Regions from separate parts of the Shewanella sp. MM_2022_3 genome, predicted to be linked through region 1. Evidence: predicted binding sites of a transcription regulator. Region 1 holds the regulator's gene; the other holds the start of a gene.

What was found. The regulator LexA, encoded in region 1, represses DNA repair genes until DNA is damaged. The targets are predictions, from matches to a motif close to TACTGTATNNNNATACAGTA.
Region 2: MMG82_RS13165 (DNA topoisomerase III) is a predicted target of LexA. The motif match lies at 4,718-4,737, and genes of this name have one in related genera.

The regions. Positions count from the first base shown of each region.
Region 1 covers NZ_JAKZGV010000004.1:121,213-130,160, reverse strand. Annotated here, with positions in the region: gene mtr (tryptophan permease) at 1-293, opposite strand, end outside; gene plsB (glycerol-3-phosphate 1-O-acyltransferase PlsB) at 293-2,716, opposite strand; gene lexA (transcriptional repressor LexA) at 3,002-3,622, shown strand; gene MMG82_RS04155 (SulA-like leucine-rich domain-containing protein) at 3,619-4,131, shown strand; gene coxB (cytochrome c oxidase subunit II) at 4,537-6,078, shown strand; gene ctaD (cytochrome c oxidase subunit I) at 6,088-7,680, shown strand; gene MMG82_RS04140 (cytochrome c oxidase assembly protein) at 7,682-8,263, shown strand; gene MMG82_RS04135 (cytochrome c oxidase subunit 3) at 8,260-8,948, shown strand, end outside.
Region 2 covers NZ_JAKZGV010000024.1:23,468-32,415, reverse strand. Annotated here, with positions in the region: gene MMG82_RS13175 (sigma-54 dependent transcriptional regulator) at 1-1,069, shown strand, start outside; gene MMG82_RS13170 (porin) at 1,160-2,329, opposite strand; gene MMG82_RS13165 (DNA topoisomerase III) at 2,579-4,705, opposite strand; gene MMG82_RS13160 (hypothetical protein) at 4,907-5,194, shown strand; gene MMG82_RS13155 (alanine/glycine:cation symporter family protein) at 5,567-7,051, shown strand; gene purF (amidophosphoribosyltransferase) at 7,165-8,679, opposite strand; gene MMG82_RS13145 (CvpA family protein) at 8,861-8,948, opposite strand, start outside.

The DNA of each region.
Region 1 (8,948 bases):
GACACCCCATTCACGATGCGCCAAAACTGGCCTAAAGTTTCCTTGGTCAGGGTATCGAAACTCGCTCCCGGCTCGAAATGCAGGTTGGTTTCGAGCAGTAACAGTCCCGACATCAACATGCAAAACCAAATACCGAGTAACATCAGTACCGAGTAACCAAACCACATGCCAGCGCCCACGACAGGCAAAGAAAACATCCCCGCCCCGACTGTGGTACCGGCAATAATCATGGCACCACCAAGCAAAGACTTGCCCACCGGCTTATTCTTCGCCGCATTCATATGGTTAGCCATTAAGCGATATGCTCCGCGGTCACGCTGGCGACAATCGTCTGCCTTACAGAGGCTCTGAGTAAGCTATTAGCTTGATCGCGAATGCGCTCAACATCAGATTTATCTTCCTTACCAGAGAAATAACCCAACTCTTTTAGCTTAACACTCAAGGTGTTATAGAGTTTCTTATCGTAAAATTCTGGTGCGGTAATTCCATGCAGCGCCCCTAAACGTTGGGCAAGCAGATGGCTTTCAGACTCGAGATCCGAACGCTCCATCTTAGGTCTGTGGGCCAGCAGATTGAAGATAATGGCATAGCGTTGCAAGGTCTCACTAACGCTGCCAGCCAACAATAACATTTGGCTGGTGTGCTCGGTCACAACCGACAACATATCGCTTTCCTGCACTAGACCTTGCTCAATAAACAGCTCGAGCACTTGATTCACGTAGCTTGGGAGATCTTTGATCCCCATAAACAACTCCGCCTTCAATAACGGATAAAAGTCGTTCACTATCCCAAGGATTTGCGCTCTTGAAATCTGTTTATTATTGATTAAACAGCTGGCAATTAATGACGGAATAATAAATAAGTGAATGATATTATTGCGATAGTATGTCATTGACGTCGCTTGTTTTTCATCAATTGACACTATCTCACCCAAAGGATCGGCGTTGATGGAGAACTTGTTCAGCTCTAATCCTTGTTGTACTAAGTGCTTACCATCACCTTCGGCAACCGACGTAAACGACGTGTAAGGCACACGCTTAAGCAGGGTCAGGTATAAATCTAACTGACGCTCGAGCAAACAACGCTCTAAGGCATTTTGCTCCGACGCCAACAACACTAAACTGGTCAAGGTAATAGAGCTGGCGGCAGCGGCGTCGTTAATCCGCGTCATCACCCGATTTGCTAACACGTTCACCGCTGGGGTTAACCAAGTCGGTTTTTGCTCAGGATCATCAGCCACTTCACTGCGCCAGTTAGGTGCCGTTTCATTCAAGAAATTTTGCAATGTAATCGGCTCACCAAAGTTGACATAACCTTGGCCAAAATTACCTAATTTACGAATAGCACCAAAGACTTGCCATACAGATTCTTTCTGTTTTTTCTTACCGCTTAGCTCTTTGTGATAGGTCGCCACTTCCATCACGTGATCGTAGCCTAAATACACAGGCACTAAGGTGACTGGGCGTTCGATACCACGCAGCACACTGTTGATCGTCATAGCGATCATGCCCGTTTTAGGCGCCAATAGACGACCGGTACGAGAACGGCCACCTTCAGAGAAATACTCAACCGAATATCCCTTAGCAAACAGCTGATCGAGGTACTCACGGAACACTGCCGTATAGAGTTTGTTGCCGTTAAAACTACGGCGAATAAAGAAAGCCCCGCCACGGCGGAACAGCGGCCCCGCAGGCCAGAAGTTTAGGTTGATACCCGCAGCAATATGCGGTGGCACCATACCTTGGTAATACAGAATGTAAGATAACAGCAGGTAATCCATATGGCTGCGATGGCAGGGCACATACACAATCTCATGACCATCGTGGTGTAACTGCCGAATATGCTCGGCACCTTTGATGTTAATACCGCTGTAGAGCTTGTTCCATAACCACGTTAAAAAGCGCTCGGCAATACGTACGAGACTATCGGAATAATTCGCCGCAATTTCATCAAGATATTCAATTGCCGTTTCACGCGCTTGGGTTTCAGAAATCTTCTTGCTCGCGGCTTCTTCCTGAATCGCCTTGCGTAAGGATTCAGATTTCAGCAAGGAATGGAATAACGCCTGACGATTAGGCAACACAGGCCCCGTCATCACCTTACGTTGGCGGCGGAAATGTACTCTCGCTACTCGAGCCAATTTATGGGCAATGCCCATATCGGTACCATGTTCGTCGGCCATGTAACGCAGCGATACCGCATTAGAAAATTGCACAAAGTTATGACGGCCCAAAAATAGGATCATCAAGCACTTACGTAACCAAGTAGGGTTCTCGCGCTCAAGCACTGCCGCCTTCATGGTGTCGTCTTCTTTACCCGGAGTACGACCCCAATACAGACTCACAGGCACCAGCTGTATATCTAACTCTGGCTTTTCCTTATGGACGGCCAACAAACGCATAAAACATTCGAGGAATGGCTCATTGCTGGCGCGTTCACCAAATAAGGGCTTACGACCTTCAAGGCATACCACCCGTGGCGCCACAACGCCATTCACCACCAGCGGCTCGTAAGGGCTTGGCAAACCAAGTTTCGTGGTGATCTCGCTTAACGCAGCAATATCACTCAGGGATTCTGTTTTCATTACATAAGCAAGCGGTCTGGAGGCATCCAGATTCAGATCGGCAAAGGGATCCTGTGGCACAACAATAGTGTGCACTAAGTGCTTTTGGATCCAACGTAATGATTTCAACCAAAGAGAGTCTTGTTTAGGCATTATTCTTATGCAATGTAAGTACGTTCATTAGCCCCATAGAATACCAGATTCTAGAGAATATACCCAAACAACCTAAAGATGCAGGATTCAGCGGCTGATTTTAATGACTTAGTAACGCACTTTAGGCAACACCATTTATTGATACCGTGCAAATGGCATTCACCCCATAGATGACGATTATGGTTATTTGCAGATCTAGCTGACCAAGTTAAAAGTGGTTAATACTTGCACTACCAATAATACTGTATATAATAACAGTAACTGTATAGAAAAACAGGAAATACCATGAGACCGTTGACGCCACGCCAAGCCGAAATTTTAGAGCTGATTAAACGTAATATTGCCGAGACTGGCATGCCACCCACTCGGGCCGAAATTGCCACCCGTTTGGGTTTTAAAAGTGCAAATGCCGCAGAAGAACACCTTAAGGCATTGGCGAAAAAAGGCTGCATCGAGATCATGCCTGGTACTTCCCGCGGGATCCGTCTCCCTGTAGAGGAAGAAGATAACCGCGAAACAGGCTTGCCACTGATTGGCCAAGTGGCAGCGGGTGAACCTATTCTCGCCCAAGAGCATGTCGAACAGTATTACCAAGTCGACCCCAGCATGTTCCACCCTGCTGCCGATTTCCTGCTGCGCGTAAAAGGCGACAGTATGAAGAATATCGGCATCCTTGAGGGTGACCTGCTTGCCGTTCATAAAGTACAACAAGCGCGCAATGGACAAGTTGTTGTTGCTCGCGTTGATGATGATGTAACCGTAAAACGCTTTGAAAAAAAAGGTAATTTAGTCTACCTACATGCCGAGAATGAAGACTATTCACCGATTAAAGTCGATTTGAGTTTCCAAAGTCTAACAATTGAAGGGCTCGCCGTAGGGGTGATCCGCAATGGAGATTGGCTATGAACAAACTATTAGGTAATGCCCCGCGTCACCCCGGTTTATGGCTCGATACGGTTCGAGATACAGAGACCGACTGGCAGCATACATCAATAGTCACTATGCCAACTCAGAGCCAAGGGCGCCAAGAGCTGACACAGCTGAGCAAACAACTTGCCCAACTGAGCCAACAGGGAAGATGGATAGTGCTCATCAACCCACCTAGTATTGGCTACAAGCAGCTATTAGCAAACGCAGGTGTGCGTATGGATCGCGTACTATTGGTTCACGCAAAAGATGAGGTCGAAACCCTTTGGGCGATGGAAAAAGCCTTAACCAGTGGCACATCTAGCGCAGTGATTACTTGGATTAACGCCCTAGATACTCGCGATAATCGTCGCCTACAAATTGTAGCAAAGAGCGCACGTGCAATGGGTATCGTGCTTGAAGGTTCAACGAATGACCAACCTTCTAGCATCAATCTCACACAATCGGCTAAATTTACTCAACCCGCATTTTTCAGCTCTGTTCATTAAAAATTTTTCACACCGTATTTAGCCTTGAAAGCCGCCTCACCTGTGAATGTGAGGCTTTTTTTTGGCAATTTTTCAGACAATTAGAAAAAGAAGTGATCTTGATCAATTTTTAAACAGCAAGTATGTTTGATTTAGGCGCACATGATATATCGCCTGTTTAGGCAGAAATATCGCGTTATTTTCGAATATCGCTCGCCCACAAAAATTGAGAATAATGGGTTTATTCAGCAGTATGTGCCAGTGTGGCTAATACCAGCAGTAACAATACTTGATCATAAGTAAGCCGCCAACGCACGTTGAAGTCAGAAACACTTTTTTGGGAACTGAAGAGTTTGCATAGAGTTGAGACTTACTGTGTTGCTCTTCTTTGTAGTTGCTATTTGCAATTAGCAGAGGAGAAGTCTTGTGAAGCAATGGTTGTATTGTTTACTCGTGGTGCTATTCGCCCCACCGTTGGCCGCAGCAGACATGCGGTTCAATATGACGCCTGGCGTAACAGAAATCAGTGGCAAGGTATACCACCTGCACATGACGATTCTGTATATCTGCTGCGCGATAGGCTTAGTGGTTTTTGGCGTTATGATTTATGCCATGATCAACCACAGAAAATCCAAGGGCGCGGTCGCGTCACACTTCCATGAGAGTACAAAAGTTGAGATCGCTTGGACGATAATTCCCTTTATCATTCTGATCTTAATGGCGATTCCGGCAACTAAAACTCTGATTGCCATGGAAGACCCCAGCAATGCCGATCTCACGGTAAAAGTCACAGGATCGCAATGGAAGTGGCATTACAGCTATTTCGATCAAGATATTGAGTTTTACAGTATTCTCGCCACACCAAGACCTCAAATCGAAGGTAGTGAGGCCAAGGGAGAGCACTACTTACTCGAGGTCGATAAGCCCCTTGTCCTGCCTGTAAATAGAAAAATCCGCTTTCTGATGACTTCTGAAGATGTTATCCATTCATGGTGGGTACCAGATTTTGCAGTGAAAAAAGATGCTAACCCAGGGTTTATCAACGAGGCGTGGACCCGTATCGATAAACCCGGCATTTACCGTGGTCAATGTGCCGAACTTTGCGGCAAAGATCATGGATTTATGCCGATAGTGGTTCAGGCACTGCCCGAAGCCGAGTTCGATGCTTGGGTTGCAGAACAAAAACAAGCTGCCAATGCCGCAGCGCAAGCCGCACAAGCCGCCTTATCACAAACACTGAGTAAAGAAGAGCTGATGACTCAAGGTGAGCAAGTTTACCTTGGTCACTGCGCAGCCTGCCATCAACCTAATGGCGAAGGTCTCAAAGGCGTATTCCCACATCTCAAAGGCAGCCCCATCGCTACTGGGCCACTGAGCGGTCATCTTGAAATCGTGCTCAATGGTAAAACGGGTACGGCCATGCAAGCCTTCAGTAAACAATTAACGCCCCAAGAAATTGCCGCAGTGATTACCTATGAGCGTAATGCGTGGGGCAATAACACTGGGGATGCGGTGCAAGCCAAAGACGTTGATGCCCATAAATCCGGTGGCACCAATAGCGAACCAGTAACAACGACTCCGCCCCCCTCAACCACCGATGCGCCCAAAGCGGCGACAGAGCCCATCGCCAGTGTCGACCCCGCGAGTCTTCCCACGCTTAGCCATGATGAACTGATGGCCGAAGGAGAAAAGACCTATGCCACAGTTTGCGCCGCCTGCCACCAGCTAACGGGTGCAGGTATGCCTCCCGCCTTCCCCGCCCTTGCTGGTAGCGTTATTGCAACAGGCCCAGTCGCCAATCACATCGATATAGTGATGCACGGTAAACCGGGCACGGCGATGCAGGCATTTGGCAACCAACTCACACCACAACAACTTGCTGCCATCATTACCTATGAGCGCAATGCGTGGGGCAACAATACCGGCGATACAGTGCAACCCGCTGATATTGCACGCCATGGACAGTAGGGGATTAAGATGAGCACACTGACTCAAGATCAAATTGCCGCCCATGATGAACACCATCACGGTGCACCTAAAGGCATCATGCGCTGGTTACTCACCACTAACCACAAGGACATTGGCACCCTGTACCTATGGTTTAGTTTCATAATGTTTTTAACCGGTGGTGCGATGGCCATGGTGATCCGCGCCGAACTCTTTCAGCCCGGATTACAACTCGTTGAGCCTAACTTCTTCAACCAAATGACCACAGTGCATGGGCTAATCATGGTATTCGGCGCAGTGATGCCAGCCTTTACCGGACTAGCTAACTGGCTGATCCCGATGATGATTGGTGCGCCTGATATGGCGCTTCCACGTATGAACAACTGGAGTTTTTGGATCCTGCCCTTCGCCTTTGCAATATTGTTGAGTTCATTGTTTATGGAAGGCGGCGGCCCTAACTTTGGTTGGACCTTCTACGCACCACTCTCGACCACTTATAGCCCCGACAGCACAGCATTATTTGTATTCTCGATCCATATCATGGGGATAAGTTCGATCATGGGTGCCATCAACGTGATCGTAACCATAGTCAACCTGCGCGCTCCCGGCATGACGTGGATGAAGTTACCACTGTTCGTATGGACCTGGCTGATTACCGCCTTCTTGCTGATCGCCGTTATGCCCGTACTCGCTGGTGCCGTCACTATGGTGTTAACCGATAAGTTTTTCGGTACTAGCTTCTTCGAGGCGGCAGGCGGCGGCGATCCTGTGATGTTCCAGCATATCTTCTGGTTCTTCGGTCACCCCGAAGTCTACATCATGATTTTGCCTTCCTTCGGCATTATCTCTGCCATAGTTCCTGCTTTCAGCCGTAAACCATTATTCGGCTATGCATCCATGGTGTATGCCACGGCGAGTATTGCGATTTTGTCCTTCCTCGTGTGGGCGCACCATATGTTCACCACCGGTATGCCTGTGTTTGCCGAGCTGTTTTTTATGTACTGCACTATGCTGATTGCCGTGCCGACAGGGGTAAAAGTGTTTAACTGGGTAGCGACCATGTGGCGCGGCTCACTGAGTTTTGAAACCCCAATGTTGTTCGCGGTGGCCTTTATTATTCTGTTCACTATTGGCGGCTTCTCTGGCCTGATGCTCGCCATCACGCCAGCCGACTTCCAATACCACGATACTTACTTTGTGGTGGCTCACTTCCACTACGTGTTGGTCACGGGTGCGATTTTCTCCATCATGGCAGCGGCCTATTACTGGCTACCAAAATGGACCGGGTATATGTACAGCGAAAAGCTCGGCCAGTGGCATTTTTGGTGTTCGGTGATTTCGGTCAATGTGTTATTTTTCCCGATGCATTTCTTAGGTCTTGCGGGTATGCCAAGGCGAATTCCCGATTACTCGATTCAATTTGCCGATGTAAATCAAATCGTGTCGATTGGGGGTTTTGCGTTTGGGCTATCTCAGCTGATTTTCCTCGTGCTGGTAATTAAGTGCATTCGGGGCGGCGAAAAGGCGCCCGCCAAACCTTGGGAAGGCAGCGAAGGCTTAGAGTGGACCCTACCAAGCCCAGCGCCCTATCACTCTTTCACCACGCCACCCGAGGTGAAATAACATGCAAGGCCAACCCCATCAGCAAAACATCAAGTCCAACCGTAAGCTCATTAGCCTGTTGGTGCTGGGCTGCCTTGCGATGTTTGGCTTTGGGTTCGCCTTAGTGCCGCTCTACGATGTGCTGTGCGAAAAACTGGGTATTAATGGAAAAACCTCTAATACTCCCAGCAGTTATCAGGCGATCACTGTGGATAAGAACCGGGTGGTAACGGTGGAGTTTATCTCGCAGGTGCAGACGGGCATGCCGTGGAAATTTGAGCCACAAACGAAACGGCTCGAAGTGCATCCGGGAGAACTCATCCACACGGCATTTCTGGCGCAAAATGTCTCGAATAGAGCAATCGTGGGCCAGGCGATTCCTTCTATTTCGCCCGGCCAAGGCGCAGCTTATTTCAATAAAACCGAATGTTTTTGCTTTAACCAACAACACTTAGCCGCCGCGAGTCGCGCCGAGCTGCCGTTGATCTTCTTCGTGGATCCTCAATTACCCGAGTCTATCCACACCTTAACCCTCTCTTACACCCTCTACGACATTACCGACAAGCAGTTAGCGTCTGCCATAGAGCAAGGAGCTGCAAAATGACCACTAAACATGAGACTTACTACGTCCCCGCCCAGAGTGCTTGGCCGATTGTTGGTGCTATCGGCTTGTTTTTAATCGCCTTTGGGGCGGGACATTTTGTTCATCAACTCAAATCTGGCGCTTCCGGTGGCGGCTATATTCTACTAGCAGGCATAGCCGTCATCCTGTTTATGCTGATAGGCTGGTTTAGAACCGTTATTCAGGAATCGATGACGGGCCTTTACTCCCATCAAATGGACAGATCGTTTCGCCAAGGCATGAGCTGGTTTATCTTCTCCGAGGTGATGTTCTTTGCCGCCTTCTTCGGCGCCTTATTTTACGCCCGCATGGTCGCAGTACCTTGGCTCGGCGGCGCGTCTAATAACGCCATGACCCACGAAGTCCTGTGGCCGCACTTCGAGGCCGTTTGGCCACTCCTCACCACGCCAGATGGCACCAAAACCGAAGCCATGCCATGGAATGGACTACCGCTGGTCAACACCATTGTGCTGCTAACCTCCTCTGTCACGCTGCATTTTGCCCATACCAGCTTAGAAAAGGGTAAGCGTTCGGCCATCACCCTCTGGTTGGGACTCACGATTTTGCTCGGAATTAGCTTCCTTGCTTTGCAGGCAGAGGAATACAGCCATGCCTACCATGAGATGGGGCTAACGCTCACCTCGGGCGTGTATGGCAACACCTTTTT
Region 2 (8,948 bases), on a different contig from region 1:
AGCGCTGATCACGGCGCTAAATTTAAGGGATCGAAACTTACTCAAAGAAAATGAAGCGCTCTCAAAACAAAACGTCAGTCTGCGCCGCACTTTAGATATTCAAAATGGCGTGGTTGGTGCCAATTCGGGCCTAAAACAGGTGATGCAGCAGGTGCAATCCATCGCCAAAATCAACACCACAGTGTTAATGCTGGGAGAAACCGGCTGCGGTAAGGAAGTCATCGCCAACGCCATTCACGAGCTGTCGGAACGTTCGGGTAAACCTTTTATCAAGGTTAACTGTGGCGCTATCCCTGATACCTTGATTGACTCCGAGCTTTTTGGTTATGAAAAAGGCGCATTTACAGGCGCCGATTCGCGCAAAATTGGTTACTTCGAACAAGCCAACGGCGGCACAATTTTCTTGGATGAGATTGGCGAGCTACCGCTTTCAGCCCAAGTTAGACTACTCAGGGTTCTACAAAATAGTTGTATCACCCGTGTTGGCGGCCACGATGCAGTGCAACTTGATATTCGTATTATCGCGGCGACCCACAGAAACCTTCAAGCTATGGTGCACAGAGAAGTGTTCCGTGAAGATCTCTGGTATCGACTGGCGATTTTCCCCATCGAGATCCCGTCACTCAAACAAAGACGCACAGATATTCCTCTGTTAGTGCAACATTTTGTCGAGCAGCTCAGTGCCAAGTTTAATTTGCCGCAGTTACCAAGGATTGCACCAGAACAGTTGAATATCCTCAATCAATATGGCTGGCCCGGCAATGTGCGAGAACTTATCAATGTGCTTGAGCGCGCCATGATCCAGCATCCTGCAGGTCCGCTTGACTTTCGTTTTCTGGTTCCACAACACTGTGAAGAAGTGAAAACCCCATCAAATCAAACCGTGATTATCGATCCAAGCCATGCTAGCGATAAGTTGGTACCGCTGGATGTGATGACCAAAAAATACATCAACCATGCCTTAAGGATCACGGGGGGTAAACTCTATGGCCCTGGCGGTGCCGCTGAATTGCTTGATATTAATGCCAATACCCTGCGCAGTAAAATGAAGAAGTTAGGGATTGTTTAACTCTTTGAGTAGAAATGGATAGTTATAATAAAGGCCACAATCTGTGGCCTTTGATTTATGCTGCCGAATTAGTCGCTCAAGTCATTGAACTTAGAAGAAATAACGAATACCAACGGCGTAGTTGTTATCTTGTAGGTCTTCGTAGGCTTTATCGTCCATATCGCTGAAATCGATTTTGGCTTCGGCATACATGATAGTGTCGCGGCTATAGCGATAATGCAGACCAAGCACAGCAAACTGACGGGTCCATTTACCTTGAATTGCCGTGTTTTCATCGGTATCCAAATCCTGGTAAGTCAGCAATAGGCTAGGTACGAATCCGTTGTCATAGTGGTAGGCGACGATAAATTCAGCACCAGTTGAGTCGTACAGTTCGCCCCCCAATAACTCGTTTTGCTCACTCTTATGGGCGTTAAAACCAACATACAATCCCTTAGCATCACAACCCGGTGCATATTGATAGAAACTGCCGTATTGTGCGCCGATACCGATGATTTGGTTGGTGTTATCCACGTCTTTACCCGCAAGATTGCCAGTGAAGTCGCCACGGTTAAAACCTGCTAACACCTTAAATTTATCAGTGAAATAGTAAGTCGCACTCGCACCATAGCTTGGGTCGAAGCTCAGCTCAGAACCATCGTTTAAGGCGTGACCCTGGTTGTCATAAATTGCTACATCGCTATTTTGCTTAGAAGCGTATTGCACCGCGATATGTAGATTGCCAAAAGTATTACGGTATTGCAGCGCCGCATCGGCACGTCCAGCCCCCGTTAACCCACCATCACCGAAGGTATAAGCACCGACCGACCAGCCAGTAAACGCATTGAGCACATCCGTGGTATAGGCAACATCGTAGTAAGCTCCCCACTGCTTACCAAAGCTGAGGGTGCCCCATTTGTCGTGCGACATGCCAACATAACCTAAGCGGTTAAATAGGAAATCTGAGGTTTTTGAAGCGGATAATTGGCCGCCACCTTGGCCTTGGGTATAAATTAGACCATCGTCGCTGGTGACCATATTAATACCCCATTCAGTATGGGCAAAGGAGCGCCAGCCGTTTTTCTCTTGGCGGTCAAAACGAAATCCCACCCGGGAAAAGTTATCGATAACTGAGGTTTCATGACCATCATTTAACGCCGCAAAGCCTAACCACCCCATCATATTGACGCTATTGGTTTGATCGTTATACAGCTCGACCGCATGAGTTGTACCTGTGAATAACATCGCGGGGATCATCACTGCAAGCAATTTCTTTTTCATATCATCTATACCTATTCATTCCGCTAAATCATAAATAATCTTATGATTTGATTGGCTTATTATATTCTCCGGCCAAGGCAAAGCAGTTAGCATGCCACGGCGCAGAAAAGCTGAGTTTCGAGGTATTTTTTAGAAGTGGATCGGCCAATCACGAAATAACGTGATTGGCGGTAATTAAATATCGCGGAATAAATTAAATATCGTTACCAAATCGCGAACATTAGCGACAGTTTGATTACATTTGTGTCATCAGGCTTGGGCGGTCGCTTTGCTCGTTCGCCGTCTAGGGACGGTCGGTTTAGCTGTTGTGGATGTGGAAGATGCTGCGGCTGAATTTCTAGCATTTCCTTTTTTAGCGCCCGTTCCGGCTTTTTTCCCGCCAGCAGCGCCTTTGTTTCCAGCTTTTTGATAGCCGGACTTTTTAGCTGCTCGCTTAAAACCCTGTCCTTTTAAGCCATTGAGGGCTGAGGGTAATTGGGCGCCCGCATTTTCGATTAAGTGATTTAGCGTCCCCAGCAGTGGCTGCATAAATCCTTGATAAGAGATTTCCTTATGGCAGATGCCATTTAGGCTTGCCTCCCACAGCGCCGTCATATCGGGTGTGGTGGCACTAAGGGGTAAGCTATTGATTAAACCTTTACCCACCTCTGTTGCCACAATTGACTTGCCCTGACGCTGAATAAAACCCCGTTTAAACAACAGCTCAATAATGCCTGCACGAGTGGCTTCCGTCCCTAAGCCATCGGTTTCCTTTAAAATTTTGCGGATCTCGGGGTCAGTCACATAACGATTAATCCCCGTCATGGCGCTCAACAAGGTCGCATCGGTAAAGGCTTTAGGTGGCTGAGTTTGCTTCTCGACCAATTCACCTTGGTTGCAGTGAAGGATTTGTCCTAGGGCTAAAGGCGGTAAAATGCCACAAAACACCTCATCTTCTGCATCCTTATCGATACTTTTATCATCAGTATTTTGAAGCGATTCTCGCCCCGTAGACTCTTTATGTTCATCAGCTTCCCGTGCAAACAGTTGTTTCCAACCTAGGGATTTATCCTGTCTAGCCTTCGTTTTAAAGAGACCACCTTCAATGGTCACTTCGACCGCAGTTTCACTGTAGCAATAGGCGGGGTAAAACTGCGCCAAATACTGGCGGGCAATATGTAGATAAAGCTGCCTTTCCCGCTGGCTTAAACTGCCTAAATTGGACTGTTTTTCCGTTGGAATAATAGCGTGGTGGACATCGACTTTTTTATCATCCCACGCCTTAGATTTAAGCCGAGGATTCGGCGCCTCAGCGTGTGCGACTAACTCGGGCGCCCCCCCCATAATGGCAGCTAATACACTGCTTGCTAGACCATGTTGCTCTGTAGGTAAATAGCGGCTGTCAGAGCGCGGGTAGGTAATCAGCTTATGGCGCTCATATAAACTCTGGCAGGTATCGAGCACGTCCTTAGCGCTCATCCCAAACCGCTTGGCTGCATCAATTTGCAGTGCCGATAAGCTGTAGGGTAATGGCGGATTCTGCTGTTTATCCTTAGTGCTTAACTGGGTCACTTTGGCGGGTTTATCGGTGATCCGACGCACCACATTTTGTGCTAAGCCCTTAGCAAGCACTCGCCCTTCTTCGTCCATATAAGGTAAACAGGCTTCACTGGGTTGCCACTTCGCAGTGAAAGATTGTTGTTTATCCGTTACTAAATGCGCTAAGACTTCATAAAAGGGTTTAGATTGAAATCGCGCGATTTCCTCATCGCGGCGCACGATAAGCCCAAGGAGCGGGGTTTGCACTCGACCGACGGATAGCACGCCCTGATAGCCGACCTTTTTCCCTTGGATGGTGTAGGCCCGTGTCATATTCATGCCATAGAGCCAATCGGCACGGCTCCGGGCAAGTGCAGAAGTAGATAAAGGAATAAACTCACGGTTACTACGAAGTTGCGACAAGGCACGTTTCACCGCCTGTGGGTTTAAGTCGCTGATAAGGAGTCGCTGCGTTTGCTGTAATTTATCACCCGTCACGCCTAAATAGGCGATTACTTCATCAACCAATAACTGCCCTTCACGATCGGGATCACCCGCATTCACTAAGGTATCGGCCTGTTTTACCAGCTTTTTAAGTACAGTGAGTTGGCTACGGGTCGCGGCCTTAGGTTTAAGCTGCCACTTCTCGGGCACTATGGGTAAATGCTCAAACTTCCACGATTTGAACTCGGGGTTATAGGCATCGGGCTCGGCCTGTTCAAGCAAATGCCCAACACACCAAGACACGCAGTTTCCTTGGGCGTCTTCAATAAACCCGTCACCTTTTTTGTGGGGTTTTGGTAGCACATCGGCGATGGCACGCCCAAGGCTTGGTTTTTCAGCAATATAGAGGATCATATCTACATTAAACACTGGATATAATTACAGTGTAATTTAGCCCAAAGCAGACAATAGTGCAAACAGCCTTCTTTAGCTCAAGAGCCAATTTAGCTCGTTAAGCTCTAACTGAACACTAAAGCTGTGTAAATTTAGTTGAGAATCATTCTCATCTAAATTTATTATTCCTTCCATCACTTAAAGAGGAATCAGGAAAAAGAGATGAATACACTGACCTTGCCCTATCATGCTAAACCCGCATTCAAACCAGCATTAGTATTAAGATTCAATCAATTAATGCTATTTCATAGCCTCTTATTACTGGCATTAAGTCTGCTTTGTGGGATGGGTCTTGAAACATTAAATCTTGAGGTTCCGTTCCTCTCTTGGGCTTTTATCCTGTTTCTACCTGTAGCTGTAAGTCTATCTTTGCTATTAAAACATCGCGTTAGCCGCCGTAGCCTGGCATGGCTCTTTGGACTGTGGATGCTGTTATGGCTGGTAATTTAAGCCAAGTTTTCTTTGCCTTGCACAAATACCGTCCCCGCTATCCACTGTGGCTGAGTTAATAGTCTCAATCAATTCGCCTTATCTCCCCCGCTTTTCTCAATGATTCAAGTTGCTAGATTACAAATCTCAATGCAGCAGAGATAACACGCTGCAAAATAAAGCTCCTCAGTAACCCCATCAAATAAAGAACGTTAAATTATCAAATATTTAACAACTTTAGCTATGAAGTAACTAAAAAAATCGTTATGTTGAAGCTCTTGGACGCACACACGCGTTTTAACCTTAGGCCTAATTGGCTGTTTAGTACCCAAAATCACCTAAAAAAATCTTAAAAACTCTGCAAAAAACAACAGAATATTGGAGTTGAATTATATGAATGAGATTGTTAATGCGGTCAACAATATCGTCTGGAGTCCCGCGCTCGTTTATCTTTGCCTCGGTGTAGGACTCTTTTTCTCCCTGCGCTCACGCTTTTTACAGTTACGTCATTTACCCGAAATGATCCGTCTAATGTTTGATGGCAAAAGCACCGATGCTGGCGTGTCTTCCTTCCAAGCTTTAGCCATGACCTTAGCCGGTCGTGTTGGTACTGGTAATATCGCTGGTGTTGCCACGGCGATTACCTTTGGTGGCCCTGGCGCTCTTTTTTGGATGTGGATGGTAGCGTTTCTGGGCGCAAGCTCAGCATTCGTTGAATCCACCTTAGGCCAAGTCTACAAAGAAAAAATCAACGGTGAGTACCGCGGCGGCCCCGCCTTTTATATTGAAAAAGGCTTAGGCATGAAGTGGTACGCTTGGACATTTGCCATTGCGACCATTTTTGCCTGCGGGATTTTACTGCCAGGGGTACAAGCCAACTCCATTGGTTCAAGCTTAAAAACCGCCTTCAATATTGACCCTAATGTCACAGCAGCCATTCTTGCGATGCTATTAGGTTTTATTATTTTTGGAGGGGTGAAACGGATTGCGCAGTTCGCCAGTACTGTAGTGCCTTTTATGGCGCTCGGCTATATCATTGTCGCCTGCGTGATTATCGCCCTTAACATTGGCCAGCTGCCCGATATTATTCTGTTGATCCTAAAAAGCGCCTTCGGACTCGATGCAGGCTTTGGTGCGATTTTAGGTCTTGCGATTATGTGGGGGGTAAAACGCGGTATTTACTCCAACGAAGCGGGTCAAGGTACTGGGCCGCACGCTTCTTCTGCCGCCGCAGTGAGTCATCCAGCCAAACAGGGGTTAGTGCAAGCCTTCTCAGTGTATGTTGATACCCTGTTCGTCTGCTCAGCCACTGGCTTTATGCTGCTGATCACAGGCCTGTATAATGTGCAGGGCCCTGATGGCGCAGCGCTTTATACCGGGATTGCGGGGATTGCGGCGGGCCCTGGTTATGTACAAACCGCAATGGAAAGCATGATGCCAGGCTTTGGTAATATGTTCGTCGCCGTTGCGCTATTCTTCTTCGCCTTCACCACCATTGTGGCCTACTACTATATTGCCGAAACAAACATCGCTTATATCAATCGCAAAGTGAATCGTCCTTGGCTTACAGTGGTACTGAAAGTCGTGCTCATGGCCTCCACAGTCTATGGCACAGTGAAAACCGCAGACTTGGCTTGGGGGATGGGTGATATTGGTGTGGGAATTATGGCGTGGTTAAACATTATTGCCATTATTCTCCTGCAAAAAATTGCCTTCACTTGTCTTAAAGATTATGAATCTCAACAAAAACAAGGTATTGAGCCACAGTTTGATCCTGAAAAACTCGGTATTCACCATGCGGACTATTGGGTTGAACGTAAAAATGCGCAGGATGAGCTAACACAGAGCCAATCCAACGAGAATCCAAAAATCTCCTAAGGCTTAAAATTCCAAACAAAAAGCCAGTGACTTATCACTGGCTTTTTATTGTGTATTTTAAAGTGTGCCGACGCTTAACGCCAAGCACACTCTTTCATCTTAAGCGTTTCGTCTTATGGATGGCAGACGTTGTGTAACTCAAGGTTAGTGCCAATATCCTTATTGCGGTCAGCTTTGGCATCATCGTTACGAAGCTGCGTTAAATGATCGAGATAGGACTGATCAACGTCGTTGGTGATGTAGTGACCATCAAATACTGACGTTTCGAAACGTTTGATCTCTGGGTTTTCCATTCTCACCGCTTCGACCAGATCCGGCAGATTTTGGAAGATAATGCCATCGGCGCCGATAAGCTTAGCAATTTCATCGGCATCACGACCGTGTGCGATAAGCTCATTCGAGGTTGGCATGTCGATACCGTACACGTTTGGGAAACGAATTTCCGGTGCAGCCGAAGCAAAGTACACTTTCTTCGCCCCTGCTTCACGGGCCATCTCAATGATTTGCTCTGAAGTAGTACCACGTACAATGGAGTCATCGACTAACAGGACATTCTTACCTTTAAACTCAGTGTTGATGGCATTGAGTTTACGGCGTACCGATTTTTTACGCTCTTGTTGGCCAGGCATAATAAAGGTACGGCCGATATAACGGTTTTTCACAAAACCTTGGCGGTAAGGTAAGTCCATGCAACGGGCGATTTCTAATGCGATATCGCATGAGGTTTCCGGAATTGGGATCACTACGTCAATATCATGGTCGTACCATTCTTTTTTGATCTTTTCACCGAGCTTGGCACCCATGTTCACGCGGCTGGCGTAAACCGAGACATTATCGATAGTCGAATCTGGACGCGCAAAATACACAAATTCGAAGATACAGGGCGAGTAGCTTGGCTCTTTTGCACATTGGCGAGTATAAAGATTACCGTCGAGGGAAATATAAATCGCTTCACCCGGCGCGACATCACGCATCACTTCAAAGCCGACAGCATCGAGTGCCACACTCTCAGAGGCAACCATATATTCAGTGCCAGTTGGGGTTTCGTGCTTACCCAGCACTAAGGGGCGAATGCCGAAAGGATCACGAAACGCCACTAAACCTTGGCCAACAATCAACGCCACAACGGCATAAGCGCCACGGGCTTGCTCATGCACTTTAGCGATAGTGTCAAACACTTCATCAGCCGTCAGTGCTAAGCTCGTGGTTTTTTGTAGCTCATCGGCGAGCAGGTTTAACAACACTTCGGAGTCGGATGTGGTATTCACATGGCGACGCTTTTTAATCAGGCCTTCGGCCAATTCAAGCGTGTTGGTTAAGTTACCGTTATGGGCTAATGAAATCCCAAATGGCGAGTTAACATAGAAAGGTTGCGCCTCTGACGCGCTGGAACTGCCAGCAGTAGGATAACGCACATGACCAATGCCCGCATTGCCCTGTAAGCGCTGCATGTGTTTGACTTCAAATACGTCTTTGACCAGACCATTGGCTTTACGTAGTCTGAAAGCACCACGATCAACGGTGACAATACCTGCCGCATCCTGACCTCTGTGTTGAAGCACAGTCAGTGCATCATAAATGGTCTGATTAACCGATGATTGGCCAACTATTCCGACGATACCACACATGGGTAAGCTTCCTCATTGTAAGATGTTCTATGCCCTTTCATGTGAAATATAAGTAAAACACGAAGTAACTCCCCAGCCATTTGACCAGCGACCTTCGCCTCGATTTGAGTCTGTACCAATAGCGCGACAGAGTTCAAAGCAGACTTATTTTTCATCACTTAGGATAAATTTATTGTCTTTTTTATAGTTTGGGTACAAAGCTGGAGGTGTTTTCCAAATAGTTAAAGAACCACTGGATGACAACGCCAAATTCGGGCACTAATACAGAA